DNA from 3 places in the Shinella sp. 838 genome. Region 2 is predicted to be linked to each of the others. Evidence: riboswitches for the same ligand, from Rfam matches in the RefSeq annotation. Region 2 holds a riboswitch; each other region holds the start of a gene.
What was found. A riboswitch is a leader RNA that binds a small molecule or an ion and turns the genes downstream of it on or off. The one in region 2 is predicted to bind thiamine pyrophosphate.
Positions count from the first base shown of each region.

Region 1 (9,756 bases), on a different contig from region 2:
GATGGTAGTGCGCGTCGATCGTGTTGTTCAACGCATAACGGAAGAGCGCACCGAAATCGTGCGGGAAACCGTAAGGGAAAACACCCTCGCGCTGGATGAGGCCGGCATTGCCGTAAGAGGTCTCTTCCGCAGCCCCGCGCCGGTCGACGAGCACCACCGACTTGCCGCGCCGTGCCAGATGAATCGCGGTCGAAATACCCACAACACCCGCGCCGAGAACGATGACATCCGTCTTCATATGCCTGCCCCAAGGATCTTTCGTTTGCACATCAATGCATGCGTGCCCCGGCAAGACAAGGCACCCGCAGCGCCGGCTACTGGCCTGCCAGCCGCAACAGGTTCTCGATCGCCGCCCGCTCGAAACCGCCGATGCCCTCGGAAATATCGGCCTTGATCGCCGCCGCCACTGCATCCTCATCGCGCTTGCGCAGCGCCTCGATGGCCTCCTGGTGGCGATCGACGAAGTAGAGCTGGGCGACATGTTCCATGGCGATACCGAGGAAGGGGCCGAGCTGGAGCCAGATGCTCTCCACCATCGGCATGATCACCTGCTCGGGATTGGCGGTGTAGAGCGTGCGATGGAATTCCTGGTTCAGGAGCAGGGCGTTCGCATTGTCTTTGCGCCCGATCGCCTCATCCTGCGCCTTGTCGATCTCTTCCAGCCGGTCGATCCGGCGCTCGGTGATATGCGGTACCGCCCTGCGCGCGGCGTGCTGCTCCAGCACGGAACGCAGCGAGACGAGCTCGCTGAACCGGTCCGCCGTCATGCGCGGCACCATGATGCGCCTGTTGTCGAGCACGCGCAGCGCCCCTTCGGACGAAAGGCGGCGCAGCGCCTCGCGCACCGGCGTCGGGCTACTCTCCATCGCTTCGGCAATGCCGCGGATCGTCAACGATTCCCCCGGCCGGATCGAGCCGACCATAATCGCCTGGCGCAGGCGCCGATGCGCATATTCATGCGTCGTCATCCCATCCGGCCGGTCCAGCGGCTCAAGCGCCAAATTGCCCAATCCATCCCTCCACGAAAGGCTGCAGATGCTACCCTATGCTTTGTGACAGGTTCTAGCAGCTTGACCCCCGACAAGAAAGTGTGCATATTTTGAAAATGTGATCACAAAAATAATTATGTGATACGGAAGGGAACCATGACTCCGAACGATGATGCCAATTGGCTGATCAATGCCGACGGCGTGGAGAGCATCCAGGCCGTGGTCTGCGACCTGAACGGCATCCTGCGCGGCAAGCGCGTGCCCGTCGGGCAGGCGGAAAAGGTGCTGAAGGGCGGCATTCGCATGCCGCTGTCCATCGTGGGCGTGGACGTGTGGGGTGAGGACATCGTCGGCTCAAGCCATGTCTTCGCCTCGGGCGACATGGACGGCATCTGCGCCGCAACCGGTCGTGGCGCGCTCCCCGTCAGCTGGACGTTGAAGCCGTCGGCCGTCGTGCCGCTCTGGCTGTTCAAGGAGGACGGCACACCGTTCCTTGCCGACCCGCGCCAGGCACTCGCCAATATCGTGCGCCAGTACCACGAACTCGGCCTGCGCCCCGTCGTCGCCTCGGAAATGGAATTCTACCTGATCGACGCCGAGCCTGACCATGCACAGCCGCCGATCTCGCCCTATACCGGCAAGCGGCTCGACTCCGACGCCATCCTCTCCATCGACGAGCTCGACGATTTCGGCCAGTTCTTTTCCGACGTCTATGCGGAATGCGAACGGCAGAATGTGCCGGCGGATTCGGCCGTCGCCGAAAACGGTATCGGCCAGTTCGAAATCAACCTGATGCATTCCGACGACCCGTTGAAGGCCGCCGACGACGCGCTGTTCTTCAAGCGCATCATCAAGGGCGTCGCGCGCAAGCATGGTTTTGCCGCCACCTTCATGGCAAAGCCCTACGGCATGCGCTCCGGCAGCGGCATGCACATGCATTTCAGCCTGATCGACGAGGACGGCAACAACGTCTTCGACAACGACACGCCCGAGGGCTCCGACATCATGAAACATGCCGTCGCGGGCCTGACGCGCGGCATGGCGGAATCGACGCTGCTCTTCGCGCCGCATTTCAACTCCTACCGCCGCCTGCGCCCGGATACGCATGCCCCCACCTCCGTTTCGTGGGGCTACGAGAACCGCACCGCCGCCATCCGCATTCCCGGCGGCAGCAACAAGGCGCGCCGCATCGAGCACCGCGTCGCCGGCGCCGATGCCAACCCCTATCTCGTCATGGCCGGCATTCTCGGCGCCGCCCTTGTCGGCATCCGCAACAAGTGGGAGCCGCCGGCACCGGTCTCGGGCCGGGCCTATCTCTCGCAGCTGCCGCGCATCCCCTCGGAATGGGGCTCTGCCGTCACCGCCTTCGAGAACGGCTCGATCGTCTCGGAGATCTTCGACACGGATCTCCGCTCCATGCTGATCGCCTGCAAGCGGCAGGAAATCGCCGGTTTTGCCGAACAGGTGACCGACTTCGAATTCAGCGCCTACCTGGAAATCGTCTGATGGCCAATACCCAGTCCTATGCCGGCAACGGCGCCTATCCCGACAGCTACTACGCCGCCTCCCGCAACATCATCCGCACGCCGAAGGTGCTGGAAGGCGCTGTCACCGCCGACGTCGCCGTGCTCGGCGCCGGCTATTCCGGCCTCTCCACCGCCATCCACCTTGCCGAAAAGGGCTACAAGGTCGTGATGGTCGAGGGCGCCGGCATCGGCTGGGGCGCCTCGGGCCGCAACGGCGGCCAGATCGTCAATGGCCTCAACGCCAGCCTCGACACGATCAAGCGCCGCTACGGCGACCAGGCCGGCGCCTTCGTCGGCGGCCTGGTGCAGGAAGGCGGCAAGATCATCCGCCGCATCGTCTCGCAATACGATATCGATTGCGACATGAAGACCGGCAATATCTATGCCGCCTATACACCCGCCCACATGAAGGACCTCGAGCACAAGAAGGCCCTTTGGAAGAGCTACGGCATGGACGACCACCAGATGCTCGACAAGGCGGCGATCAGCAAGCTGGTCAACACCGACGCCTATATCGGCGGCATGCTGGACACGACCGGCGGCCACATGCACCCGCTCAACCTCACCCTCGGCGAGGCCAAGGCGCTCGAATCGCTCGGCGGCGTGATCTACGAACAGTCGCCCGTCACCCACGTCGAACACGAGGCGGAAAAGCCGGTCATTCACACGGCGAAGGGCAGCGTCACCGCCAAGGTCGCCGTACTTTGCGGCAATGCCTATCTCGGCCATGTCGTGCCGAAGCTGGTTTCGCGCGTCATGCCCGTCTCCACCCAGATGGTCGCCACCGAGCCGCTCGGCGCCGAGCGCGCCGATGCGCTGATCCCGAGCGACATGTGCGTCGAGGACGTCCGCTACATCCTCGACTACTTCCGCCTCTCCGCCGACAAGCGCATGATTTTCGGCGGCGGCACCGTCTATGGCGGCACCGATCCGGCGGACGTGCGCGCAAAAATCCGCCCAAACCTCGAAAAGGTCTTCCCCTCGCTGAAGGGTGTAAAAATCGACTACGCCTGGAGCGGCAACTTCGCCCTCTCCTTCTCGCGCGTGCCGCAGATGGGCAAGATCGGCAAGAACACCTATTTTGCCCACGGCTACAGCGGCCACGGCGTCACCGGCTCGCACCTTTTCGGCCGCATCCTCTCGGAAGCGGTCGATGGCGATCTCTCGCGCTTCAGCCAGTTCGAAAAGCTGCCCTGGATTCCCTTCCCGGGTGGGCGCATGTTCCGTGCGCAATATTCCACCATCGGCTCCTGGTGGTATCAGTTCAAGGACGCCTTCGGCCTTTAAGGCCCGACACATTTCAGAACGGCAGGGCCGGCGCTTGCGCCGGCCTTTTGCTTGCCCCTTGCGTACTGTCACAAGCGGGATTATGCCTTGCCTTGCTCTAACGGGGTGCCAGCGGGTTTTTTTGATCCACTGGCTGAGAGGCGGTCTCGCCAACCCGAAGAACCTGATCCGGCTCGTACCGGCGGAGGGATTAGACGGCACATCCTGCGCCCTACTCCCGTTTTGTGAACAACAAGGAGGCGCGGATGCGCAAGACACTTTTCTCCACCATCGCGGCACTGGCCGTTTCCCTCGCCCTTCCCGCGCTCGCGCAGGAAAAGACGCTGACCGTCTACACCTATGAGAGCTTCGTCGCCGAATGGGGCCCCGGCCCCAAGGTCAAGGAAGCCTTCGAGAAGACCTGCGGCTGCACGGTCGAATGGGTCGGCGTCGCCGATGGCGTGGAACTTCTGACGCGCCTGAAGCTCGAAGGCGAAAGCACCAAGGCCGACCTCGTTCTCGGCCTCGACACCAACCTCATCACCGAGGCCAAGGCGACTGGCCTCTTCGAGGCGCATGGCCTTTCGCCGGCGGACCTCACCGTGCCGGGCGGCTTCTCCGACGACACATTCCTGCCCTACGACTACGGCCATTTCGCCGTCGTCTATGACAGCGAGACGCTGAAGACCCCGCCGACGAGCCTCAAGGACCTCGTCGAAGGCGACCCGTCGCAAAAAATCGTCATCGAGGACCCGCGCACGTCGACGCCCGGCCTCGGCCTGCTGCTCTGGGTGAAGTCGGTTTATGGCGACAAGGCGGGCGAGGCCTGGGGCAAACTCAAGGATCGCGTGCTGACCGTCACGCCCGGCTGGTCGGAAGCCTATGGCCTCTTCACCAAGAGCGAGGCGCCGATGGTGCTGTCCTACACGACCTCGCCGGCCTACCACGTCATCGCGGAGAAGACCGAGCGCTACAAGGCCGCCGCCTTCTCCGAAGGCCATTACGTGCAGATCGAAGTCGCCGGTCTGACGCACACCGCTGACGACAAGGATCTGGCCCGCCAGTTCCTGACCTTCATGACCGGCCCGGATTTCCAGTCGATCATTCCGGAAACCAACTGGATGATGCCGGCCGCCAAGACGAAGGACCCGCTGCCTGCCGCCTTCGACGCGCTGGTGAAGCCGGAAAAGACCTTCCTGATGTCGTCGGACGAGGTTGCAGCCAACCGCAAGGCCTGGATCGACGAATGGCTCGCGGCGATGAGCGCCAAGTAACGTGATCTTCGCCCGCACCGAGCGGCGGACATTGCGCGTCGCCGGGGGCCTCGCCCTCGGCACCGTGCTGGTCTTCGTCGGTGCGGCGACCGCCGTGCTTCTCGCCCATGCCGGCCCCGGCTCCGGCGCGCCGCTCCTCGATGCCTATATCGGGCGCGTCGCGCAGTTCACTCTGCTGCAGGCGACACTCTCCACACTCCTGTCCGTCCTGCTCGCCATTCCGGTCGCCCGGGCGCTCGCCCGACAGCGGGATTTTTCCGGCCGCGTCTGGATCATTCGGCTGTCCGTCGTGCCGCTCGGCCTGCCGGCGCTGGTCGCCGCACTCGGCGTCATCGAGGTCTGGGGCCGGCAGGGCGTCGTCAACGATCTGCTCGGGCTCGCCGGGCTGCAGAACCCGGTCAGCGTCTACGGGCTTGCCGGCATCCTGATCGCCCATGTCTTCTTCAACCTGCCGCTCGCCGCACGCTTCCTGCTGGCGGCCCTCGAGCGCATTCCGGCCGAATACTGGCTGACCTCCGCCAATCTCGGCATGGGCAGCGGCGCAGTGTTCCGGCTTATCGAATGGCCCGTCATCCGGCGGGTCCTGCCGGGTATCGCCGGACTCGTCTTCATGCTCTGCGCAACGAGCTTCACCATCGCGCTGACGCTCGGCGGCGGGCCGGCTGCAACGACGATCGAGGTGGCGATCTACCAGGCGCTGCGCTTCGATTTCGACCCCGAACGCGCCGTCCTGCTCGCCTTCCTGCAAATCCTCGTCACGGCAAGCCTGCTCTGGCTGATCTCGCTGTTCGGCAAGCCACCCGAAGAGGGCATGACGACAGGCCGCGCCATCCGCCGTTTCGACGGCCGCCGGCACCGCCTTCCCGATGGCCTGGTCATCCTCCTCTTCACCCTCTTCACCGCAGCGCCTCTCGTCGCCACCCTCGTCTCAGGCCTTTCCGCCGATCTCGGCCGGCTGGCGCTCGATCCGCTGCTGCACCGGGCGCTCGTCACCAGCCTTGCAGTTTCCTTCGCCTCGGCCTGCCTCAGCCTTTCGATCGCACTGCCCATCGTGCTCGTGCCACGGCTGGCTGAGACGGGCAAGGTCGACCTCGCCACACGGCTGATGGCTCGTGCCCTGCCTGCGGTCGGTTCGCTGATCCTGCTCGTGCCGCCGATCGTCGTCGCTACGGGCTGGTTCCTCGTGCTGAGAACCTTCGGCGAGACCGGGCGCTTCGCCCCTGCCGTCGTCACCGTGCTCAACGCGCTGATGGCGCTGCCCTTCGTCGTGCGCGTGCTGGAGCCGGCCTACCGCACCCATCTCATCCGCACCGCTCGCCTCGCCCTCAGCCTCGGCGTCACCGGAATGCATCGCCTGCGATGGATTGACCTGCCCGCCCTCAGGAAACCGCTGCTCACCGCCTTTGCCTTCGCCATGGCGCTGTCGCTCGGCGATCTCGGTGCCGTCGCCATCTTCGGTGCGGAAGGGTTCACCACTCTGCCGTGGCTGCTCTACTCCCGCATGGCGAGCTATCGCACCGCGGATGCCGCCGGCATCGCCCTGCTGCTCGGCGCAATATGCCTTCTCCTGACGCTGCCCTCGACCGCGGCGGAGCGCCCGACTGAAAGACCAAGCGCCGATGCCTGACCTTGCCATCCACCTCACAGATGTCGCCGTGCACTTCGAGGAAAAGCGGCTGTCCTTCGACTGCGCCATTCCAGCCGGTGCCGCGGTCGCAGTCGTCGGCCCCTCGGGCGCGGGAAAATCGACGCTGTTCAACGTTATCGCCGGCTTCCAGGCGCCGGCTTCAGGCGATGTCCGGCTGCTCGGCGAAACCATGGCAGAACGGGATCCCGCGGAACGGCCGGTCTCGATCATCTTCCAGGACAACAATCTTTTCGCGCACCTGACGGTTGCCGACAATGTCGGCCTCGGTATCGATCCAGCGCTGCGGCTGGATGCGGCGGCGCGAGAGAGCGTGTTCGCCGCGCTCGCGCGCGTCGGCCTCGACGGCTATGAGCGGCGCCTGCCGGGCTCGCTTTCGGGCGGCGAGCGGCAGCGCGTGGCGCTGGCCCGCGCCCTCGTACGGCGCCGGCCGATCCTGCTGCTCGACGAACCGTTCGCCGCGCTCGATCCGGCCATGCGGGCGGAGATGGCGAAACTTCTGACGGAGCTGCGCAACGAGACGAAGAGCACGATGCTCTTCATCACCCACCAGCCGGAAGACATCCGCCGGCTGGCGGACCGGGTCATGTTCCTGGAGGCAGGCACAATCCTTCTCCAGGAGCCGGTCGTCGATTTCCTTTCTCGACGGGAGCCACCAGCCGTTGCAAAATTCCTCGGCCATTCCGCGCTTTAGCGGAACACCCGGATTGGCGCCCCGGCGACACGCCACAATTTGGACGCCCCCCTGTGTCACCGGAGCCACAAGGGAAGCGTTTGTCGAATCGGGAGTTGCCGGCCGGGTATGGTGCGTCTATCTCATCCATTCGAGGACCCGGTTCGGGCTGTGGGCAAGAGATATGGCGAGAGCAACGCAGGAAGCTGCAACGGTACGCGGACGCGGGGTTTTGAGACCCCTTGCGGCGCTGATGCTCGCCGGCACGCTGCTTGCCGGCTGCCAGTCCATCATCGAACAGACCTATGAACCGACGATCTCGCCCTCGTCCAACCCGCAGATCGTCGACGAGGTGCAGAAGAACGACCCGCGCGCCCAGATGGGCGCCCGCGAGCACCCGCGCATCGTCGCCAGCTACGGCGGCGAATACAAGGACGCCAAGACCGAGCGGCTCGTCGCGCGCATTGCCGGCGCGCTGACGCTCGTTTCGGAAAACCCGAACCAGTCCTATCGTATCACCATCCTGAATTCGCCCGCGATCAACGCCTTCGCGCTGCCGGGCGGCTATCTCTACGTCACCCGCGGCCTGCTGGCGCTTGCCAACGACGCCTCGGAAGTCGCGGCCGTGCTCTCGCATGAAATGGCGCACGTCACCGCCAACCACGGCATCGAGCGGCAGAAGAAGGAAGAGGCCGAGGTCATCGCCAGCCGCGTCGTGGCCGAGGTGCTCTCCAGCAACATCGCCGGCAAGCAGGCCCTGGCGCGCGGAAAGATGCGCCTCGCCGCCTTCTCGCGCAACCAGGAACTCCAGGCCGACGTGATCGGCGTGCGCATGCTGGGCGAGGCGGGCTACGACCCCTATGCGGCGGCGCGCTTCCTCGATTCCATGGCGGCCTATGCCCGCTTCACCGCCGTCGACCCCGATTCCGACCAGAGCCTCGACTTCCTGTCGAGCCACCCGAATGCACCGCAGCGCGTGGAGCTGGCGCGCCTGCATGCCCGCGCCTTCGGCGCGGAAGGCGCGATCGGCGACCGCGGCCGGGACTACTACCTCGCCGGCATCGACGGCCTGCTCTACGGCGATGCGCCGGAAGAGGGCTATGTGCGCGGCCAGACCTTCCTGCATGGCAAGCTCGGCATCCGCTTCGACGTGCCGGCCGGCTTCCAGATCGACAACAAGGCCGACGCGGTGCTGGCGACAGGTCCCGGCGATGTCGCGATCCGCTTCGACGGTGTTGCCGACAGCCGCAAGCAGGACCTCGTGAACTACATTTCGAGCGGCTGGGTGACCGGCCTCAGACCGGAGACGATCCAGCCCGTCATGATCAACGGGCTGGAGGCGGCCACAGCCAAGGCCGCCGCCGACCGCTGGGAGTTCGACGTCACGGTCGTGCGCATCGACAACCAGATCTACCGCTTCCTGACCGCCGTGCCGATGGGCTCGAAGGCGCTGGAACCGACTGCGGCGATCCTCAAGGCCTCGTTCCGCAAGCTGACGCCGGCCGAAGTCACCTCGCTGAAGCCGTTGCGCATACGCGTCGTCACCGCGCGGGCGGGCGACACCGTCGCCTCGCTCGCCGGACGGATGATGGGCACGGATCGGAAACTCGACCTCTTCCGTCTGATCAACGCGATGACGGCGGCGAGCACCGTCCGCACCGGCGAAAAATTCAAGATCATCAGCGAGTGATCGCTTCTCCCAAACAAAAACCCCGCCGTCTCCGGCGGGGTTTCTTTTTTCAGCCACATCCGGCTGCCGTCGTTACTCGCGATTGCCGAGAAAGCGCAGCAGGAACAGGAAGAGGTTGATGAAGTCGAGGTAGAGCGTCAGTGCGCCCATGATGGCCTTGCGGCCGGCCACGGCGACGTCGTCGGCTTCAAAATACATTTCCTTGATCTTCTGCGTGTCCCAGGCCGTCAGGCCTGCAAAGACCAGCACGCCGATCGCGGAGATCGCGAAGTCGAGCGCCGATGACTGCAGGAACAGGTTAACGAGCGAGGCGATGATCAGGCCGAACAGGCCCATGATCAGGAACGAACCCATTGCGGACAGGTCCCGCTTCGTCGTGTAGCCGAACAGCGACAGGGCGCCGAAGGCGGCGGCAGAGACGAAGAAAGTCTGCGCGATGCTGGCGCCGGTATAGACCAGGAAGATCGACGACAGCGACAGGCCCATCAAGCCGGCATAGACCCAGAAGGTCGCCTGCGCGGCCGCAACGCTCATCGTGTGGATGCGGAAGCTCAGGAAGAAGACCAGCGCCAGCGGGGCGAGCATCACGACCCACTTCAGCGGGCTCACATAGATCGCCTGGCCGAAGGCGGTGAGCTGCCCGTCGGCGAAAGCGGCCTGCGAAGCAGCATAAGCCACCACGCCGGTGATCGC
Region 1 covers NZ_JARSBQ010000008.1:49,872-59,627, reverse strand. The annotation lists gene P9A16_RS21970 (NAD(P)/FAD-dependent oxidoreductase) at 1-238, opposite strand, end outside; gene P9A16_RS21965 (GntR family transcriptional regulator) at 315-968, opposite strand; gene P9A16_RS21960 (glutamine synthetase family protein) at 1,146-2,495, shown strand; gene P9A16_RS21955 (NAD(P)/FAD-dependent oxidoreductase) at 2,495-3,802, shown strand; TPP riboswitch at 3,894-4,009, shown strand; gene thiB (thiamine ABC transporter substrate binding subunit) at 4,048-5,055, shown strand; gene thiP (thiamine/thiamine pyrophosphate ABC transporter permease) at 5,060-6,682, shown strand; gene thiQ (thiamine ABC transporter ATP-binding protein) at 6,675-7,394, shown strand; gene P9A16_RS21935 (M48 family metalloprotease) at 7,627-9,063, shown strand; gene P9A16_RS21930 (Bax inhibitor-1/YccA family protein) at 9,136-9,756, opposite strand, start outside.
Region 1: another riboswitch for thiamine pyrophosphate. It lies ahead of thiB (thiamine ABC transporter substrate binding subunit); the one in region 2 lies ahead of thiC (phosphomethylpyrimidine synthase ThiC).

Region 2 (9,756 bases):
CCTCGGCCTCGTTCTCCTCGCCGTCGTCTTCTTCGCACGCGGCGGATTGATCGGCCTCCTGGCCGGGAGGCCTCGCCATGGTTGAACCGGTCCTCGAAATCAGGAACCTCGAAAAGTCCTTTGGCGCATTGAAAGCGACGAATGGCGCGAGCCTCGACCTTCGCCCGGGAGAAATCCACGCGCTGATCGGCCCGAACGGGGCGGGCAAGAGCACGCTGATCAACCAGATCTCCGGCGCGCTCGCACCCGATGCCGGCAGCATCCGCTTCCTCGGTACGGATGTCACTGCCCTCGATACGGCGCGGCGCGCCCGCATGGGCCTTGCCCGCACCTTCCAGATCTCCTCACTCGCGCAGGAGTTTTCCGCGCTTCGCAACGTCATGCTTGCGGCGCAGGCGCGGCAGGGAACGAGCCTGCGCTTCTTCCGCTCCGTGGCAAGCGACATCTCTCTCATCGAACCGGCAATGCGGATGCTGTCGCGCGTCGGACTGGCGGGCCGAGCAGGCGTGCCCGCTGCGGCGCTGTCCCACGGCGAACGCCGGCAGCTCGAAATCGCCGTGGCACTGGCCATGGAACCCAGGGCCTTCCTGCTCGACGAGCCGATGGCCGGCATGGGGCCGGAAGGCTCGAAAGCACTGACCAGCTTCCTCGACGGGTTGCGCCGGGAAGCACCGATCCTGCTGGTGGAACATGACATGGATGCCGTCTTCGCGCTCGCCGACCGTGTGTCCGTGCTGGTCTACGGCCGCATCATCGCGACAGGCAGCGTCAGCGAGATCCGCAACGACCCCGAGGTGCGCCGGGCCTATCTTGGGGAGCCCGCATGAGCCTGTTGATCCTTGAGGAGATCGAGACCTGCTACGGTGCCTCGCAGGCGCTGTTCGGCGTGTCGCTGTCCGTCCGAGAGGGCGAGGTCGTCGCACTGATGGGCCGCAACGGCATGGGCAAGACGACGACCATCCGCTCGATCCTCGGCCTGACGCCCGCTCGCGCCGGCCGCATCGCCTTCGACGGCAAGACCGTCACCGCACTCCTGCCGCACCGCATCGCCCGCCTCGGCGTCGGCCTGGTGCCGGAGGGGCGACGCTGCTTCGCCAACCTGACGGTCGAGGAAAACCTCCTCGCCTCCGCCCGGCGCGGTGCTTGGACACTGGCGAAGGTCATCGATCTCTTTCCCAGGCTCGGCGAGCGGCTTGGGCAATATGCCGACACCCTGTCCGGCGGCGAGCAGCAGATGCTGGCGATCGGCCGCGCCCTGATGACCAATCCAAAACTCCTTATCCTCGACGAGGCGACCGAGGGGCTGGCACCGGTGATCCGGCAGGATATCTGGGCGGCAATCCGACAGCTGAAGGCGGGGGGCCAGTCGATCCTCGTCGTCGACAAGACGCTCTCCGAGCTCCTGCCGCTCACCGACAGCTGCTGCGTGCTGGAGAAGGGCCGGACCGTGTTCTCCGGCCCGCCAACGACCTTTACCCGCGACCTGCAGGACCGCTATCTCGGCGTTTAAGAACGGAGGACGGCATGTTCGGCTACAGGATCACCGACTGGGACGACGCCTACGAGAATGGCGGCAACATTCCGGGCGGAACGCGCTGGCCTACCGCCTGGGTGGAGCCGGCGCAAAGGATGCGCGAAACGCTCCACAGCCTCGGCCGGGCAAGGCTCGATCTCGCCTATGGCGCGGGCGAGCGCAACCGCCTCGACCTTTTCCTGCCCGAGCGCGCGCCGCGCGGCCTCGTCGTCTACGTGCATGGCGGCTTCTGGCTGCGGCTCGACCGGAATTTCTGGTCGCACCTTGCCGCAGGCCCCCTCGCCCACGGCTATGCCGTCGCCATGCCCTCCTACACGCTCTGCCCGGACATCCGCATCCGCGGCATCGTGCGGGAGATCGCAGCGGCGATCGAAACGGCTGCAGGACTGGTGGCAGGTGACCTCCATCTGATCGGCCATTCGGCGGGCGGCCAGCTCGTCAGCCGCATGGTGTCGGAAGCCTCGCCGCTTTCCGTCGGAACGCTCGCTCGCATCCGCCACGTCCTCTCCCTCTCCGGCCTGCACGATCTGCGCCCGCTCATGCCTGCCGCCATGAACGAACGACTACAGATCGACGAAGCGGAGGCTATCGCCGAGAGCCCGGCCCTGCTGCGCCCCGTCGAAGGCACGCGGCTCACCTGCTGGGTCGGTGCCATGGAGCGCGCGGAATTCCTGCGCCAGAACGCCCTGCTTGCCAATGTCTGGACCGGCCTCGGCGCCACGACGGCGACGGTCGTCGAGCCGAACCGGCATCATTTCGACGTCGTCGACGGCCTTGCCGATCCCGGGCATCCCCTCACTCGAACCCTGCTGTCACCCTGATCCGATGAGCACGCTTGCCGCCTATGGCGGGCTTTTCCTCGCCGCACTCGTCGCCGCCACCATCCTGCCGGCCCAGTCGGAAGCGGTGCTCGGCGGCTTGCTGGCCACCGGCACCCATTCCCCTGTGCTGCTGATCCTCGTCGCCGGCATCGGCAACGTGCTGGGTTCCGTCGTCAACTGGCTTCTCGGGCGCGGCGTCGAGCGGTTTCGCGGCGCGCGGTGGTTTCCCGTCAGCGACAAAAGCCTTGACCGGGCCGGCCGATGGTATCGCAAATACGGCTGGTGGAGCCTGCTGCTAAGCTGGATGCCGATCATCGGCGATCCGCTGACGGTGGCGGCCGGCATCATGCGTGAACCGTTCCTGCGCTTCCTTGCCGTCGTTTCGATTGCCAAGTTCGGCCGCTATATCGTGCTTGCCGCTCTCGTGCTCCACTGGCTCTGAAATTTTTCTGGAGGGGATGGAATGGGCGTCGCCCGGCTTTCGTATATTGGGGTATGAACGGAAAGACACCCGGCTTCAACGTGATCGGACAGCTCGCAGCGCTGAGGCGCTATGCGCTCTCGCTCGTCCGTAATCCGGACGAGGCCGAGGACCTGGTGCACGATGCGCTGGTCAAGGCCTATGAGCGGCAGTCCACCTTCCGCACCGGCGCCAGCGTACGCAACTGGCTGATGTCGATCCTGCACAATGCGCATATCGACCGCCTGCGCCAGCGCCGCTCGCAGGAGCGCCGCCACGACGCCGCCGCGGAGCTGGCAGAGGTCTCCATCCCGGCAAACCAGGACCATTCGGTGCGCCTGACGCAGCTGCGCAACGCGTTCTTCGCCCTGCCGGAAGAACAGCGCGAAGCGTTGCACCTCGTCGCGATCGAGGAACTTTCCTACCAGGAAGCAGCCGAAACGCTCGGCATCCCGGTCGGCACGCTGATGTCGCGTGTCGCCCGCGCGCGCCAGCGGCTGCGCGCCTTCGAACAGAGCGGTAGCGCCGCTCCCGTCACGCATCTCAGAATCGTCGGAGGCACTGGCGATGACAAGCAATGACCCCATTCTCGAATCCGATCTCAACGCCTATGTCGACGAGCAGCTCGCCGTCGGCCGGCGCATCGAGGTCGAGGCCTATCTTTCGGAACGGCCGGAGGTCGCGGCGCAGATCATGAAGGATCTGCGCGTGCGCGACGAGCTGCGCCTGGCACTTGCCGACCACCGCACGGTGACCCGGCAGGAAACGCGCGAGGCCGCCCGGCTCCTGGAACGCGCGCTGTCGCGCCGCCGCATCTTCTCCGTCTTCCGCCGTGCTGCGGCCATCGCCCTCTTCGTGGCCGCCGGCTGGACGGCCCATGCCGTGCTCGGCCCCTTCGGCGCCACCGAGGTCGTGGCCTCCACGCCCCCGCCTGCCTTCGTGGAGGAGGCGGTGCGCGCGCACAAGACGACGCTGCTGCGCGATACCATGGCATCCCAGCCGGAAACCGAGACCTTCGATCCGGCCGAGATCCGCTCTGCAACCGCGATCGTGCTGCCGGACCTGCCGAAGGGTTGGGGCGTGATCGACACGCAGGTCTTCCCCTCGGCCTATGGTCCGAGCGTCGAACTGGTGCTGGAACCACGCAAGGGCGAGCGCCTGTCGCTCTTTGCGGTGCGCCCCGGCTCGTTCGGCGTGCAGCACGTCCTGCTCTTCCACGCCGACAATGCCCGTGCCGCCTACTGGCAGATCGGCGATGTCGCCTATGCGCTGGTTTCGGAAAGCCGCAAGGCCGACGACCTGGCGGAAACCGCGCGCGATCTTTCGCGCACGCTCTACTGATCAACCGCGTCCAAACCGAAGGAGTTATTCGATGGATCCCGTACAACAGCGATTTGGCTACGGCGCGCAGGCGCAGTCGGCCGCCCTCTTCGACGAGGGCCTGCGCCAGCACATGCTGCGTGTCTACAACTACATGGGCGCCGGCCTTGTGATCACCGGCCTCATCGCCTTCATCGTCGGCTCGACGCCGGCCCTCTACGTGCCGATCTTCTCCTCCCCGCTGAAGTGGGTGGTGATGCTGGCGCCGCTCGCCTTCGTCTTCTTTTTCTCGTTCAAGATCCAGACGATGTCGGCCAGCACCGCGCAGATGACCTTCTGGGCTTTCTGCGCCGTCATGGGCCTGTCGCTCGCCTCGGTGTTCCTCGTCTTCACCGGCACGAGCATCGCCCGCACCTTCTTCATCGCCGCCTCGATGTTCGGCGCGACGAGCCTCTATGGCTACGTGACGAAGCGTGACCTCGCGAAGTTCGGCTCGTTCCTGATCATGGGCCTTATCGGCGTCGTGATCGCCTCGGTCGTCAACATCTTCCTCGGTTCGAGCGCGCTGCAGTTCGCAATTTCCGTGATCGGCATCGTCGTCTTCGTCGGCCTCACCGCCTGGGACACGCAGAACATCAAGCAGCAGTATGCTGAAAACATCGACCAGGAATCGCAGCAGAAGATGGCCGTGTTCGGCGCGCTTTCGCTGTACCTGAACTTCGTCAACATCTTCCAGCTTCTGCTGAATTTCACTGGCGAGCGCGAATAGTTTTCGCAAATGATTCAAGAGGAAACGGCGGGGCAAAACCCCGCCGTTTTTTTGCTTCTTGCATCGCAATATGCGTAAGCAATTTCTTACGAATATTACCCGGTTGACAAATCAGCCGGCAGCGTCTTTGCTTAGAGCATTCACCAGGGGGGTCCCGACAAGGGGCTGAGATACTGCTGGCATTCGCAGCGCAGTGACCCGTTGAACCTGATCCAGTTCATACTGGCGTAGGGACGGTGCAAGCGCTGTAGAACCCGAAATCCGCAACCCGGATTCCGCCTACGCGTCCTTCCATCATTCCGGCTCTAGGACTGGGTCTCCAATCGCAAACTTGGAGCCTCACGAATGAATATTGCCGCCCAGAAGCTCACTCCCACCGTCACGACAGGCGCCCTGCCCGCCTCGCGAAAGATTCACATCGCCGGCGAGCAGCACCCGCAGATCCGCGTGCCGATGCGCGAGATCGCCCTGCACCCGACCTCCGGCGAACCGCCAGTCATCGTCTACGACGCCTCCGGCCCCTATACCGACCCCACCCATGTCGTCTCGATCGAAAGCGGCCTGCCGCGGCTCCGCGAGGCCTGGGTCGCCGCACGCGGCGATACCGAGGACTATGACGGCCGCCACATCCGTCCGGAGGACAACGGCTTTGCCACCGGGGAGCGGCTGACACCCGAATTTCCCGTGCGCAACCGGCCTCGCCGGGCGACAAACGGCAAGGCGGTGACGCAGCTCGCCTATGCCCGCGCCGGCATCATCACGCCGGAAATGGAATTCATCGCCATCCGCGAAAACCTCGGCCGCAAGGCCGCAAACCAAGCGCTTGTTCGCGACGGCGAGAGTTTCGGCGCCCACATCCCCGACTTCGTCACGCCGGAATTCGTCCGCCAGGAAGTCGCAAGCGGCCGGGCGATCATTCCCGCCAACATCAACCATCCAGAAGCCGAGCCGATGATCATCGGCCGGAACTTTCTGGTGAAGATCAACGCCAATATCGGCAATTCCGCCGTCACCTCCTCCATGGCGGAAGAGGTCGAGAAGATGGTCTGGGCGATCCGCTGGGGCGGCGATACGGTCATGGACCTCTCCACCGGCCGAAACATCCACAACATCCGCGAATGGATCATCCGCAATTCACCGGTCCCGATCGGCACCGTGCCGCTCTACCAGGCGCTGGAAAAGGTCAACGGCATTGCCGAGGACCTCACCTGGGAGGTTTTCCGCGACACACTGATCGAGCAGGCCGAACAGGGCGTCGATTATTTCACCATCCATGCCGGCGTGCGGCTCGCCTATATTCCGCTCACCGTCAACCGCGTCACCGGCATCGTCTCGCGTGGCGGCTCGATCATGGCCAAGTGGTGTCTCCATCACCACCGGGAAAGCTTCCTCTACGAACATTTCGAGGAAATCTGCGACATCTGCCGCGCCTATGACGTCTCCTTCTCGCTCGGTGACGGCCTGCGCCCCGGCTCGATCGCTGACGCCAACGACGCCGCGCAGTTCGCCGAACTCGAAACGCTCGGCGAGCTGACGCAGATCGCCTGGGCAAAGGACTGCCAGGTCATGATCGAAGGCCCCGGCCATGTGCCGATGCACAAGATCAAGGAGAACATGGACAAGCAACTGAAGGTCTGTGGCGAGGCGCCCTTCTACACGCTCGGGCCGCTGACGACCGACATCGCCCCCGGCTACGACCACATCACCTCGGGCATCGGTGCGGCGATGATCGGCTGGTTCGGCACCGCCATGCTCTGCTACGTCACGCCGAAGGAACATCTCGGCCTACCGGACCGCGACGACGTGAAGGTCGGCGTCATCACCTACAAGATCGCCGCCCACGCCGCCGATCTCGCCAAGGGCCATCCGGCGGCGAAGATCCGCGACGACGCGCTGTCGCGTGCCCGTTTCGAGTTCCGTTGGGAGGACCAGTTCAACCTCTCGCTCGACCCGGAAACCGCCCGCGCCTTCCACGACGAGACGCTGCCGAAGGAGGCACACAAGGTGGCGCATTTCTGCTCCATGTGCGGCCCGAAATTCTGCTCCATGCGCATCTCGCACGATATCCGTGCCGAGGCGCAGAAGGAGGGGCTGGAGGCCATGGCCGCGAAATATCGCGACGGCGGCGACCTCTACATGCCGCTTGCCGAAGCCCCCGCCGGAGAATGACCATGCGCGTCCTCGTCAAAGGGGCCGGCGTTGCCGGCCTCACCGTCGCCTGGCAGCTCTATCGCCACGGCTTCGACGTCACCATCACCGAACGCGCCGAAAAGGTCGGCCTCGGTGCCTCCGGCTTCGCCGGCGGCATGCTGGCCCCCTGGTGCGAGCGGGAAAGCGCGGAAGAGCCCGTTCTGGCGCTCGGCCGCTCGGCCGCAGACTGGTGGGAAGCGGCCGTACCCGGTCATGTCAAGCGCCGGGGAACGCTGGTCGTTGCCGCCGGCCGCGATGCCGCGGAGCTCGACCGCTTCGCCCGCCGCACGAGCGGCTGGGAATGGCTCGACGGCGCAGCCATTGCCGAGCTGGAACCGGATCTCGCCGGCCGCTTCCCCAAGGCCCTGTTCTTTCGGCAGGAAGCCCATCTCGACCCGCAGCGGGCGCTTTCGGCGCTCACCGCCGGGCTCGAGGAGGCACGCATGCGCTTCCTGTTCTGCGCCAACCCGGATGCCGATCGCTACGACCGCGTGATCGACTGCACCGGTGCAGCCCGGATCGGCCAGCTGCCGGGCCTTCGGGGCGTGCGCGGCGAAATGCTCTATGTGGAAACCCCGGAAATCAACCTCTCCCGCCCCGTCCGCCTGCTGCATCCGCGCCACCCGATCTACATCGTGCCACGCGGAAGGAACCGCTTCATGGTGGGCGCGACCATGATCGAGAGCGCCGACGACGACGGCATCACCGCCCGCTCGCTCATGGAACTGCTGAACGCCGCCTACACGCTGCACCCGACTTTCGGTGAGGCACGGCTTACGGATACCGGCGCAGGCATCCGCCCGGCCTTTCCCGACAACCTGCCGCGCGTGAGCGAACACGACGGCACGCTCCATGTGAACGGCCTTTATCGCCACGGCTTCCTGCTGGCTCCCGCCATGGCGGCGGAGGTCGCGCGGCGACTTCTTGCAGAACAGGCCCCATCGGAAAGGAGGGCATCATGACCCTCATCATCAACGGCGAGGAACAAGAGATCGCGGCAACCACGCTCGCCGATCTTCTCTCCGCCCTCGATTACGAGGGTGAGTGGCTGGCGACGGCCGTCAACGGCGAGCTGGTGCACCGCGAGGATCGCGCCGGCTTCACGCTCGGCACACGCGACCGCATCGAAATCCTCTCGCCCATGCAGGGAGGCTGACATGCTGAAACTCTACGACATCGAGGTTCAATCCCGCCTGCTGCTCGGAACCGCGCGCTATCCCTCCCCCGCAATCCTCGCCGAGGCCGTGCGGCGCGCGAAAGCGGAGATCGTTACCGTGTCGCTGCGGCGGGAAACTGCCGGCGGCAAGGCGGGCGGCGCATTCTTCGAGCTGATCCATGCGCTCGGTGTGCATGTCCTGCCCAACACCGCCGGCTGCCACAGCGTGCAGGAGGCCGTGCTGACGGCGAAGATGGCACGCGAGGTCTTCCGCACGGACTGGATCAAGCTGGAGGTGATCGGCCATCACGACACACTGCAGCCCGACGTCTTCGGCCTCGTGGAAGCCGCACGCATCCTGACGGGCGAAGGTTTCCAAGTCTTCCCCTATACGACGGACGACCTCGTCGTCGCAGAAAAGCTGATCGAGGCCGGCTGCCGCGTGCTGATGCCCTGGTGCGCGCCGATCGGCTCGGCCATGGGGCCGGTCAACCCGATGGCGCTGCGCACTTTCAGGGCGCATTTCCCTGATGTGCCACTGATTGTCGATGCCGGCATCGGCCGCCCCTCGCACGCCGCCGGCGTCATGGAATTCGGCTATGACGCCGTGCTGCTCAACACCGCCGTCGCCGGCGCCGGCGATCCGGCTGCGATGGCCGAAGCCTTCGCGCTCGCCATCGATGCCGGCCGCCTTGCCCACGCCGCCGTACCGCTGGAGCCGCGCGACATGGCCGTCCCCTCCACCCCCGTCATCGGAAAGGCGGTTTTCTCATGACGCTCGATCCCTTCTACCTCATCGTCGACAGCGCCGACTGGATCGACCGGCTCGTACCGGTCGGCGTGAAGCTGGTGCAACTGCGCATGAAGGACCTGCCGGAGGAGCGGCTGCGCGCCGAGATCCGCCGGGCGAAAACCACCTGCGCCGAACACGGCTGCCAGCTCATCGTCAACGACTATTGGCGGATCGCCATCGAGGAGGGTTGCGACTACGTGCATCTCGGCCAGGAGGATCTGGCGACCGCCGATGCCAGCGCCATTCGTGCGGCCGGCATGAAGCTCGGCCTTTCCACCCATGACGAAGCAGAGCTCGACATCGCCCTCGCGGCAAGGCCTGACTACATCGCGCTCGGCCCGGTCTGGCCGACGATCCTCAAGAAGATGAAATGGGCGCCGCAGGGTGTCGAGCGGCTCAGCGACTGGAAGGCGCGCATCGCGCCCGTTCCCCTCGTCGCGATCGGCGGCCTCAACCCGGATCGCCTGGAAGCCGTCTTCAAAAACGGCGCCGACAGCGCCGCGGTGGTGACCGACATCACGCTGAGCGCAGATCCGGAGGCGCGCACACGCGAATGGATCGCGCGCACGGCGCGCTGGCGTGAACGGAGCTTGCAGAAGGGCGGTACCGCCTGACGTCAGGCTCCCGGCGCAATTTTCCAGAGCCGCCAGGCATTTTCCGAGAGCACGCGGCACTTGTCTTCCAGACTGACGCCGGACAGCAGCGCCTGCGTC
Region 2 covers NZ_JARSBQ010000001.1:137,377-147,132, reverse strand. The annotation lists gene P9A16_RS00695 (branched-chain amino acid ABC transporter permease) at 1-85, shown strand, start outside; partial or broken gene P9A16_RS35765 (ABC transporter ATP-binding protein) at 150-596, shown strand; gene P9A16_RS35760 (hypothetical protein) at 570-827, shown strand; gene P9A16_RS00685 (ABC transporter ATP-binding protein) at 824-1,510, shown strand; gene P9A16_RS00680 (alpha/beta hydrolase) at 1,525-2,355, shown strand; gene P9A16_RS00675 (YqaA family protein) at 2,360-2,797, shown strand; gene P9A16_RS00670 (sigma-70 family RNA polymerase sigma factor) at 2,851-3,396, shown strand; gene P9A16_RS00665 (anti-sigma factor family protein) at 3,383-4,156, shown strand; gene P9A16_RS00660 (Bax inhibitor-1/YccA family protein) at 4,188-4,904, shown strand; TPP riboswitch at 5,040-5,156, shown strand; gene thiC (phosphomethylpyrimidine synthase ThiC) at 5,250-7,073, shown strand; gene thiO (glycine oxidase ThiO) at 7,076-8,056, shown strand; gene thiS (sulfur carrier protein ThiS) at 8,053-8,250, shown strand; gene P9A16_RS00640 (thiazole synthase) at 8,252-9,025, shown strand; gene P9A16_RS00635 (thiamine phosphate synthase) at 9,022-9,657, shown strand; gene P9A16_RS00630 (amidohydrolase family protein) at 9,660-9,756, opposite strand, start outside.

Region 3 (9,756 bases), on a different contig from region 2:
TCCCTCAAGCAGGCGGCCGAGCAGCGTGACATCGGCCTCGCTGCCGATATCGAGCCGTCGAAGCGGCCCGGCCCGGCCGCCTGTCGGCGCCGGTCCTTCGAAACGATGCTGCGCCAGCACGCGAAAGCCATGGCGGCGGTAGAGATCCGGCGTATCGGTCAGAAGCATGACGGCCTCGAACCCTTCCGCATCGCAGTGCCGGAGCGCCGCTTCCATGACGTCGCGGTAGAGTCCCTTTCCACGGTATTCCGGCCGCACGGCGCCCGATTGCAGGCCCGCGGCGCGCACGAAGGTGCCGTTGACGACAAGCGGCAGGGAAAAGGCACTGATATTTGCGATGCAGCAGCCTTCGCCGTCGAACCAGGCAAAGGGGATACTGGTCGGGTCCGGTCCGCCGAGCCGGTCCATGACCGTCACATCGATGTCGAAGACATCCTCAAGCAGACCGGCGAGCGCCCGCCAGGCGGCGCTGTCGCCGAAATAGTCCGAACGGAAGGAAAGGTCTTCGCGGTGGGGCATCGACCTAGCGTACGCCAGTGGAGCCGAAACCGCCGGCTCCGCGTGTCGTCTCGCTCGCCGTCTCCGCCTCGCGCACGGCGACCTGCGTGACCGGGGCGATCACCATCTGCGCGATGCGCATGCCGCGCTCGATGACGAAAGGCTCATCGCCGAGATTGACGAGCAGCACCTTCACCTCGCCGCGATAGTCGCTGTCGATGGTGCCGGGCGTGTTGAGGCAGGTGACGCCGTTCTTGAAGGCAAGGCCGGAGCGGGGGCGGACTTGCCCCTCGTAACCGGACGGGATTTCGAAGACGAAGCCGGTCGGCACCAGGGTGCGCTTGCCGGGCAGCAGTGTCAGCGGCTGGTCTTGCGCCACGGCGGCACGCAGGTCCATGCCGGCGGCGCCGCCGGTCTCGTAGGCGGGAAGTTCTATGCCTGCGCCATGCGGCAGGCGGAGAAGGCTGAGCATGGACTGGGTGGAGGCGTGTGCGTTCATCCGCCCATAAGCCGGCCGCAGTCCCACCCCGTCAATTGCATCTTCCCGGCGGAGCCTGTAAAGACCGCGGCAACTCACAGGATATTGCAGAAAATGGCCGAAACCCTTGCAGAGGCGGTCTCCCGCCGCCGCACCTTTGCGATCATCGCGCACCCGGATGCCGGTAAGACCACCCTCACGGAAAAGCTCCTGCTTTTCGGCGGTGCCATCCAGCTCGCCGGCGAAGTGAAGGCGAAGAAGGACCGCATCCAGACCCGTTCGGACTGGATGAAGATCGAGCGTGAACGCGGCATCTCCGTCGTCACCTCGGTGATGACCTTCGAATATGGCGGCAACGTCTTCAACATTCTCGATACGCCCGGCCACGAGGACTTCGCCGACGACACCTATCGCACGCTGACGGCGGTGGATGCGGCGGTCATGGTCATCGACGCCGCCAAGGGCATCGAACCGCGCACGCTGAAGCTGTTCGAGGTCTGCCGCCTGCGCGACATCCCGATCATCACTTTCGTCAACAAGATGGACCGCGAGAGCCGCGACCCCTTCGAAATCCTCGACGAGGTGGAAGAGAAGCTGGCGCTCGACACCGCGCCCATCACCTGGCCAGTCGGCCGCTCGAAGACCTTCTGCGGCTCCTATCACCTGGCCGAGCGCACCTTCCGCGGCTCGGACACGCAGGTGCAGCCAACGAAGATCGACGACCCGGCCGTCGTGGCGAAGAACCTGCCGGAAAACGAGCGGGCCGCCTTCACCGAAGAGCTTGAACTCGCCCGCGAGGCCTGCCGGCCCTACGATCAGGAGGCCTTCCTTGAGGGGCACATGACGCCGGTCTTCTTCGGCTCGGCGCTGCGGAATTTCGGCGTGCGAGACCTCATCAACGCACTCGGCGCCTTCGCGCCGCCGCCGCGCGATCAGGTGGCGGATGTGCGCAAGGTCCACGCCTCGGAAGACAAGATGACGGCCTTCGTCTTCAAGATCCAGGCGAACATGGACCCGAACCATCGCGACCGCATCGCCTTTGCCCGCGTCTGCTCCGGCATGCTGGAGCGTGGCATGAAGGTGCGCCTTGCCCGCACGGGCAAGACGATCGGCCTTTCCGCCCCGCAGTTCTTCTTCGCCTCGCAGCGCCAGCTGGCCGATACGGCCTATGCCGGCGACGTGGTGGGTATCCCCAACCATGGCACGCTGCGCATCGGCGACACGCTGACGGAAGGCGAGGCGCTGGTCTTCGAAGGCGTGCCGAACTTCGCGCCGGAAATTCTGCGTCGCGTGCGGCTGGAAGACGCGATGAAAGCCAAGAAGCTGAAGGAGGCGCTCCAGCAGATGGCGGAGGAGGGCGTCGTGCAGCTCTTCTCGCCGGAAGACGGCTCGCCCGCCATCGTCGGCGTCGTCGGTGCGCTGCAGCTCGACGTGTTGAAGGAGCGGCTTTCGGCGGAATATGGCCTGCCGGTCTCCTTCGAAATGTCACGCTTTTCCGTCTGCCGCTGGATTTCCTCGGACAGCGCAGCGGAGCTGGACAAGTTCGTCACCCAGCGCCGCGGCGATATCGCCCGCGACCTTGACGGCGACCCGGTCTTCCTGGCGCAGGATGCCTTCTCGCTGCGCTACGAGGCAGAGCGGTATCCGGCAATCAAGATGGTTGCCATCAAGGAATACCACGTCACAAAGGCCTGATTGGGCGGGTTACCTGCCTGCGAATCCATCGGCCGCCTTCTCCCTGCGGACAGGGAGAAGGATGCATGGCGCCGGGGGCAAACGCTCCTGTACGCCACTTTCGGCGTGACAGGCGCCGCGTCATTTGCGAAAACTCGTTTAAGACAGGGGCGTCCGCCGGAAGGCGGGCTGAGAAGCACCCTTTGAACCTGAACCGGATCATGCCGGCGGAGGGAGTCGAACGGGTGCCGCATCGCAGCCACCCCGAGGCCACCCCTGCCGAAAGGAGGCGAGATGGCCGACACAATCGCAAACATTCTCTCGATCGCGGGCTCCGACCCCTCGGGCGGCGCGGGCATACAGGCGGATCTCAAGACGTTTGCCGCGCGCGGTGCTTACGGTATGGCGGCCCTGACGGCCCTGACGGCGCAGAATACGCAAGGCGTTTCCGGCGTGCATCTGGTGCCGCCCGGCTTCGTGGCGGCGCAGATCGCCGCGGTTTTCGCCGATATCCGGGTGGATGCGGTGAAGATCGGCATGATCGCCTCGGCAGAGATCGCCGAAGCCGTGGCCGCTGCCCTCTCGCCGCATCGTGATGTGCCCATCGTGCTCGACCCGGTCATGGTCGCCAAGGGCGGGGCTTCGCTCCTGGCGCAGGAGGCCGTCGCCGCACTGACGCGCCAGCTGCTGCCGCGCGCAAGCGTGCTGACGCCGAATCTGCCGGAGGCGGCTGCCCTCCTGGGCGAGGCGGAGGCCGTGGACCGGGCTGGTATGGAGGACCAGGCAAGGCGGCTGCTTGGCTTCGGGCCGAAGGCGGTGCTGCTGAAGGGCGGTCATCTGCCGGGCAGCGAGAGCCCCGACGTGCTCGCGACGCCAGACCGGCTGCACTGGTTCGAGGGTGTGCGGGTGCTGACACGCAACACGCATGGCACCGGTTGTTCCCTGTCGAGCGCAATCGCAGCCGAACTCGGCAAGGGACTGGCGCTCCCCGATGCCGTGGCGGCGGCCAAGCGCTTCATCGCCGGTGCCGTGCGCATGTCGGATGCGCTGACCGTCGGCTCCGGCCACGGCCCGCTGCATCATTTTCACGCTCTTTAGGACCGGTCGGCAGCCCGCTCAGGCCGTTACCGGTCGGCGAGTGCAAGCCTGAGGCCCATGAGGCCGAGGGCGGCGGCGAAGCTGCGCTGCATCCAGACGATGACCGCCGGCCGGCTCAGCACCTGCCGGCGCAGGCCGGCGGCAAGCGCTCCATAGCCGACGAAGACAAGGAAGGTGAGCGCCATGAAGATGCCGCCGAGGAAGAGCATCTGTCCGGTGGCATCGCCGGAAGTGCCCGCCGGGATGAACTGCGGCAGGAAGGCGAGAAAGAACAGCGAGAGCTTCGGATTGAAGATGTTGGTGAAGATGCCCTTGCGCACGATCCTTGCCGCGCCGCCGACCGGTGCCTGCTCCGGCCCGACATCCAGCGCATTGCTGTCCTTCAGCAGGCTCCAGGCGATGAACAGGAGATAGGCGACGCCGATATAGCGCAGCACCTCGAAGGCGAGCGCACTGGCATGCAGCACGGCGGCGAGGCCAACGACGCTGGCGAGGATATGCGGGATGATGCCGAGCGTGCAGCCGAAGGCGGCCAGAACAGCAGCGCGGAACCCGCCGCTGATGCCGAGCGCCAGCGTATAGATCACGCCGGTGCCGGGCAAAAGGATGACGACGAGCGAGGTAATGAGGAATTCGGAAGTCATGTCTGGTTCCATGCGGCTTGAAAGACGGCAGGGAATACCGGAAGGGCGGCGCGGGTCTTGAACGAAATTGCGGGATGCAGGCCGTTCAGGCGCGGGCGGCGAGATAGGTGCCGGGTGTGTAGCCGTAGCGGCGGGTGAAATTGCGCGTCATGTGGCTCTGGTCGGCAAAGCCGGACGCAATCGCTGCCTCGGCGAGCGGCGTGCCGGAAGCAATCAGCCGCCGGGCAAGCTCGGTGCGGCGCTGGAGCAGGTAGGCATGCGGTGTCAGGCCGGTGAGGCGGGCAAAATCGCGCACCAGCCGGAAGCGGCCGAGCCCACACTCGCTGGCAAGGTTTTCCAGCGTCACGGCCGAGGCCGGATCGCCGTCGAGCCGGTCACGGGCACGGCCGATCGCCGCGGGACCGTCCTGCCGCGGCGCCTGTTCGCGCAGCACGGCGGCAAGCAGCAGGAGAAGCTGTTCTTCGCGGCCGAGCGCGCCGGCGCTTGCGTCGAGAAGCAGGGTGAGCAGCCTCGAAACCAGGCCCGCAATGCGCCCGTCCTCCAGCACCGGCGCGTAGAATTCCTCGCGCGGTCGCCCTTCGAAAATATCTTCGGCGGCCGCTTGGACGAGCGCGGGCTGCAGGTAGAGCATGTGCCAGGCACGCGCGGCGCCGCCGATTGGCGCGCCGTCGTGCACCTCGCCCGGATTGACGGTAATCGTGTTGCCGGCCGCTGCCTCCACCAGCCCGCGCCCGCTCGCCGATTTCTGCGCGCCGCGTTCGATGAGGCCGATGCCGTAGGTCTCGTGCGTATGGCGCGCGAAGGTATGCCGGCTGTCGGCAAAGACCGCCTCGATACCGTCGAGGCCCGTTCGCACGATCTGGAAACGCTCCGTCGCCATGGTTCAATCCGTCGCGACGCCGGGAAGCGCCGTCGCTTCTCCGAACCAGTCGAGGGCCGAGCGGCACCAGATCTGGCTTTTCGGGGAAAGCGCGGCGCGCTGGTTGATGCTGCCCCAGCGGATGCCCCACGTTGCAGCATCGGTGTCCGTGCCTGTCGTGAACAGGGGCGAACCGCATTCGGGGCAGAAATACTGCAGGCGCTTGCGGCCGTTCTCGGCCGTCTTCGTGTAGAGTTTCGGCGGATTGCCGGTGAGGCGCAGGGCGTCCTTCGGAAGGCTCGCGGTGACGCGGTAGGGCGAGCCGGTCAGCCGCTGGCAATCCGTGCAATGACAGATGGAGACCGCCTCGGGGTCGATCTCGGCTTCGTAGGTGACGAAGCCGCAATGGCATTGGCCGTCGATCCGCATGGTCTATCCTTCCGCCGCGGGACAGGGCGGAAGGATAGGGTTTCGCGGCCGCGCGTCAATGCGCCGGCTTGATGAAGGTGCCGTTCTGCAGTTCGCGCATCGCCTGCTGCAGCTCCTCGCGCGTGTTCATCACGATCGGACCATGCCAAGCGACGGGCTCCTGGATCGGCTTGCCGGTAACGAGCAGGAAGCGGATGCCCTTCTCGCCAGCCTGAACCGTCACCTCGTCGCCCGTGTCGAAGACCACGAGCGTGCGGTTGCCGGAGAGATCGCGAATGTTCAGCTCCTCGCCCTGGTACTCCTTCTCCACCTTCACGCCGAACGGCTTGGAGGCATCGCGGAAGGTGCCCGAACCGGCGAAGATATAGGCGAAGGCGGAGCGGTAGGTGTCGACGGGCAGCACCTTGCGCTTGCCCGGCGGTACGGAAACGTCAAGATAGACCGGTTCGGCGGCGATGCCGTCAACCGGCCCGCTCCGGCCCCAGAAGCTGCCGCTGATGATACGCACCGCCGTGCCGTCGTCATCGACGACGACGGGGATGTCGGCGGACTTGATGTCCTGGTAGCGCGGCGCGGTCATTTTCAGCGAGGAGGGCAGGTTGGCCCACAGCTGGAAACCGTGCATCTTGCCGGCAAAGTCGCCGCGCGGCATTTCCTGATGCAGGATGCCGCTGCCAGCGGTCATCCACTGCACGTCGCCGGCACCCATGACGCCGTTGTTGCCGAGGCTGTCGCCGTGTTCCACGGTGCCGGCCAGCACATAGGTTATGGTCTCGATGCCGCGATGGGGATGCCAGGGGAAGCCGCGGATGTAGTCCGCAGGGTTGTCGTTGCGGAAATCGTCCATCATCAGGAAGGGATCGGTCATCGAGGGGTCTCCGAACCCGAAGACGCGGTGCAGCTTGACGCCGGCGCCTTCCATGGTCGGCTGGGCGATGCTTTCGTGCTTGACGGGGCGTATGGACATCGGGAGGTCCTTTCGGTCGGGTTGCTTGCAGCCCTTATACGCCCCGGTCATTGTTCACGAAATCCGGCGCCCGGGAAACGGACCGTTCACAAAACGCATGTTCCGCCGGAACTGCGCCCTTTGCTGCTGTCATCATAATGACACGCATGGTTTCGGCCCGTTTACATTCGTTAACGCAATTTTACCCATTTGCGTTGAAAATCCGGGCAGTGCCATGGTTAATGCGTCGAGTCCATCACCGGTTCGTGCCGGTCTTCGAAAGCGAGAGTAGCGTCATGTGCCGTTGGGCAGCCTATCGTGGAGAGCCGCTTTTCCTTGAGGAACTGGTGTCCTCGCCTGCCCATTCGCTGATCGAGCAATCCCACTGCGCCACCCGTGCCAAGACGGCGACCAATGGCGACGGTTTCGGCATCGCCTGGTATGGCGAGCGCGCGGAGCCCGGCCGCTACCGCGACATCCTGCCCGCCTGGTCGGATTGCAACCTGCGCAGCATTGCCAGCCAGGTGCGCTCGCCGCTGTTCCTTGCCCATGTGCGTGCCGCAACCGGCGGCGGAACGCGGCGCGACAATTGCCATCCCTTCGTCAACGGCATCTGGTCCTTCATGCACAATGGCCAGATCGCCGACTTCGAGCACCTGCGCCGGCCGCTCGAAACCATGCTCGACAACGACCTCTACATGGCCCGCACCGGCTCGACGGATTCCGAGCTGCTCTTCCTGCTCGCCCTGCAGTTCGGCCTTGCCCGCGACCCGCTCGGCGCGATGGCCGAGACGATCGCCTTCGTCGAGCGGCTCGCCGCCCATCTGGAGCGCCGCGTGCTCGTGCGCTTCACCGCCGCCTTCACCGATGGCGACCAGCTCTATGCGGTGCGGTATGCGACGGACTACGCCGCGCCGACGCTCTACGCCGCGCCAATGGGTGCGACGGGCGGCTATTGCCTGGTCTCCGAGCCGCTGAACGACGATACGGAAGCCTGGGTGGAAATCCCCGATGGCAGCGCCGTCGTGCTCGGCGAAAACGGCGTCGACGTGCGCATCTTCTCTCCCGCCGGCCGGCCGGCACAGGCGATGGAAGGGCGTCTCGCCCTCGTCAAGTAAGCCGTTCGGCAATCCAGCCGGCAAGGCGACCGGCGACGTCGTCCTTCGAAAGATCCGGCCATTGCTCGACGCCGCCGGCGGTGATCAGCTTCACGCTGTTGCGCGTGCCGCCCATGATGCCCGTTTCCGGCGAGACGTCGTTGGCGACGATGAGGTCGGCGCCCTTCTTTTGCAACTTCACGCGGCCGTTGCTCTCGACATCCTGCGTCTCGGCGGCAAAGCCGACGACGACCTTCGGGCGTTTGGCATGATGGCCGACGGTCTTCAGGATATCCGGGTTCTCGGCGAGCATCAGCGGGGGCGGCCCTTCGCCCAGCTGCTTCTTGATCTTCTCGCTGTTCGGTGTTGCCACGCGCCAGTCGGCGACGGCCGCGACCATGACGGCGATATCCGCGGGCAGTGCGCCGAGGACCGCCTGCAGCATCTCGTCCGCCCGCTCGACCTTCACCACCTTGACGCCCGGCGGATCGCTGAGCGTGACGGGGCCAGACACCAGCGTCACCTCGGCCCCGAGCCGGGCGAGCGCTGCGGCGATGGCGTGGCCCTGCCGGCCGGAGGAGCGGTTCGCGATGTAGCGCACGGGGTCGATAGGCTCATGGGTCGGCCCGGACGTAACGACGGCCTTGCGGCCGGCCAGCGGCCTTGCGCCGCCATCGAGCAGGCCTTCCACCGCTGCGACGATCTCGAGCGGTTCGGCCATGCGCCCAAGGCCGGCTTCGCCGCCCTCCGCCATCTCGCCGGCATTGGGGCCGACAAAGGCAAGCCCGTCCCCCCGCAGCGTCTCGACATTGCGCCGGGTCGCCGGATGCGACCACATTTTCGGGTTCATGGCAGGAGCCAGCAGCACCGGCCGGTCGGTGGCGAGCAGCACCGTGGAGGCAAGGTCGTCGGCGAGGCCGTTCGCCATCTTCGCCATGAGATCGGCCGTGGCGGGGGCGACGACGATGAGGTCGCAATCGCGCGCCAGCCGGATATGCCCGACATCCTGCTCGTCTTCGCGGGAAAAGAGGTCGGTATAGACATGGCCGGCCGAAAGCGCGCCGACGGCAAGCGGCGTGACGAATTGCTGCGCGCCCGCCGTCATGACCGGACGAACCTCGGCGCCGCGCTCGCGCAGCCGGCGGATCAGGTCAAGGCTCTTGTAGGCGGCGATGCCGCCGGACATGACGAGAAGGATGCGTTTTCCAGCAAGCGACATGGCGGGTCCCAAACAATTCCAGCAAAAGCGCTGAAGCGGTTTTGCGCCCGCAATCGTGTGAAAACAAGACGCTCGAGTGTTTTCGTGCTTCGAAGAAGCGCGGAAACCTCCAGCCGCCTGTAGCGCATGCCCCACGCTCGGAAGGACGACTGCTCCGTCCTGCCCGTTGCGGCAGTGTTTTCAGGTCCTGTCCGGCGGCGGTTCCCCGACCGTGGCCGGCAAGGCGCCTAGTGGCAGACCTTCACCTTCTTGATGACGAGGTTGCCGTAGTAGTCGTATTTCTTGATCTTCTTCCAGAAACACTTGGGCTTGTGCCCGTAGTAGTGCGTGGCAAGCTCGACGGCGCTTGCCGGCCGGATCGTCGCGGGGTCCGGCGTCATGCCGGCGAGCGACGGTGCGGCGGAAGCACCAAGGGACATGGCGGTAATGGCGATGGAAACAAGGATCTTGCGCATGGACGGCTCCCCTCTGGCCCTTTGGAGAATACGGTCTTGCAATGCGATATGCCGGTTATTCCGACTTTTCTAAAGTAGCATCTTTCCCGTCCTGCGGGAACAGGCGCGGCGGGCCAAGACAGGGTGATTCAGGCGTCGTCGTTCGGAATGTTCAGCACATGGCCGCAGGCCTTGCAGTGCACGGCATCGGTCTCGTGGCGCGAGAGGCCGCATTGCGGGCAAGGGAAGTTCACCTTGTAGGGCCGCACGATCGCCTGCGCGAGGCGGACGAAGAGCGAGATGCCGATGATCATCGTGACGATGGACGTGAGCTTTCCCAGCGTGCCGGGCAGGGTGATGTCGCCGAAGCCGGTGGTCGT
Region 3 covers NZ_JARSBQ010000003.1:187,108-196,863, forward strand. The annotation lists gene P9A16_RS12455 (GNAT family N-acetyltransferase) at 1-519, opposite strand, end outside; gene dut (dUTP diphosphatase) at 524-997, opposite strand; gene P9A16_RS12465 (peptide chain release factor 3) at 1,091-2,671, shown strand; TPP riboswitch at 2,807-2,903, shown strand; gene thiD (bifunctional hydroxymethylpyrimidine kinase/phosphomethylpyrimidine kinase) at 2,945-3,748, shown strand; gene P9A16_RS12475 (LysE family translocator) at 3,775-4,392, opposite strand; gene P9A16_RS12480 (helix-turn-helix transcriptional regulator) at 4,478-5,272, opposite strand; gene P9A16_RS12485 (GFA family protein) at 5,276-5,680, opposite strand; gene P9A16_RS12490 (pirin family protein) at 5,736-6,647, opposite strand; gene P9A16_RS12495 (class II glutamine amidotransferase) at 6,923-7,744, shown strand; gene coaBC (bifunctional phosphopantothenoylcysteine decarboxylase/phosphopantothenate--cysteine ligase CoaBC) at 7,737-8,942, opposite strand; gene P9A16_RS12505 (hypothetical protein) at 9,170-9,397, opposite strand; gene P9A16_RS12510 (potassium channel family protein) at 9,526-9,756, opposite strand, start outside.
Region 3: another riboswitch for thiamine pyrophosphate. It lies ahead of thiD (bifunctional hydroxymethylpyrimidine kinase/phosphomethylpyrimidine kinase); the one in region 2 lies ahead of thiC (phosphomethylpyrimidine synthase ThiC).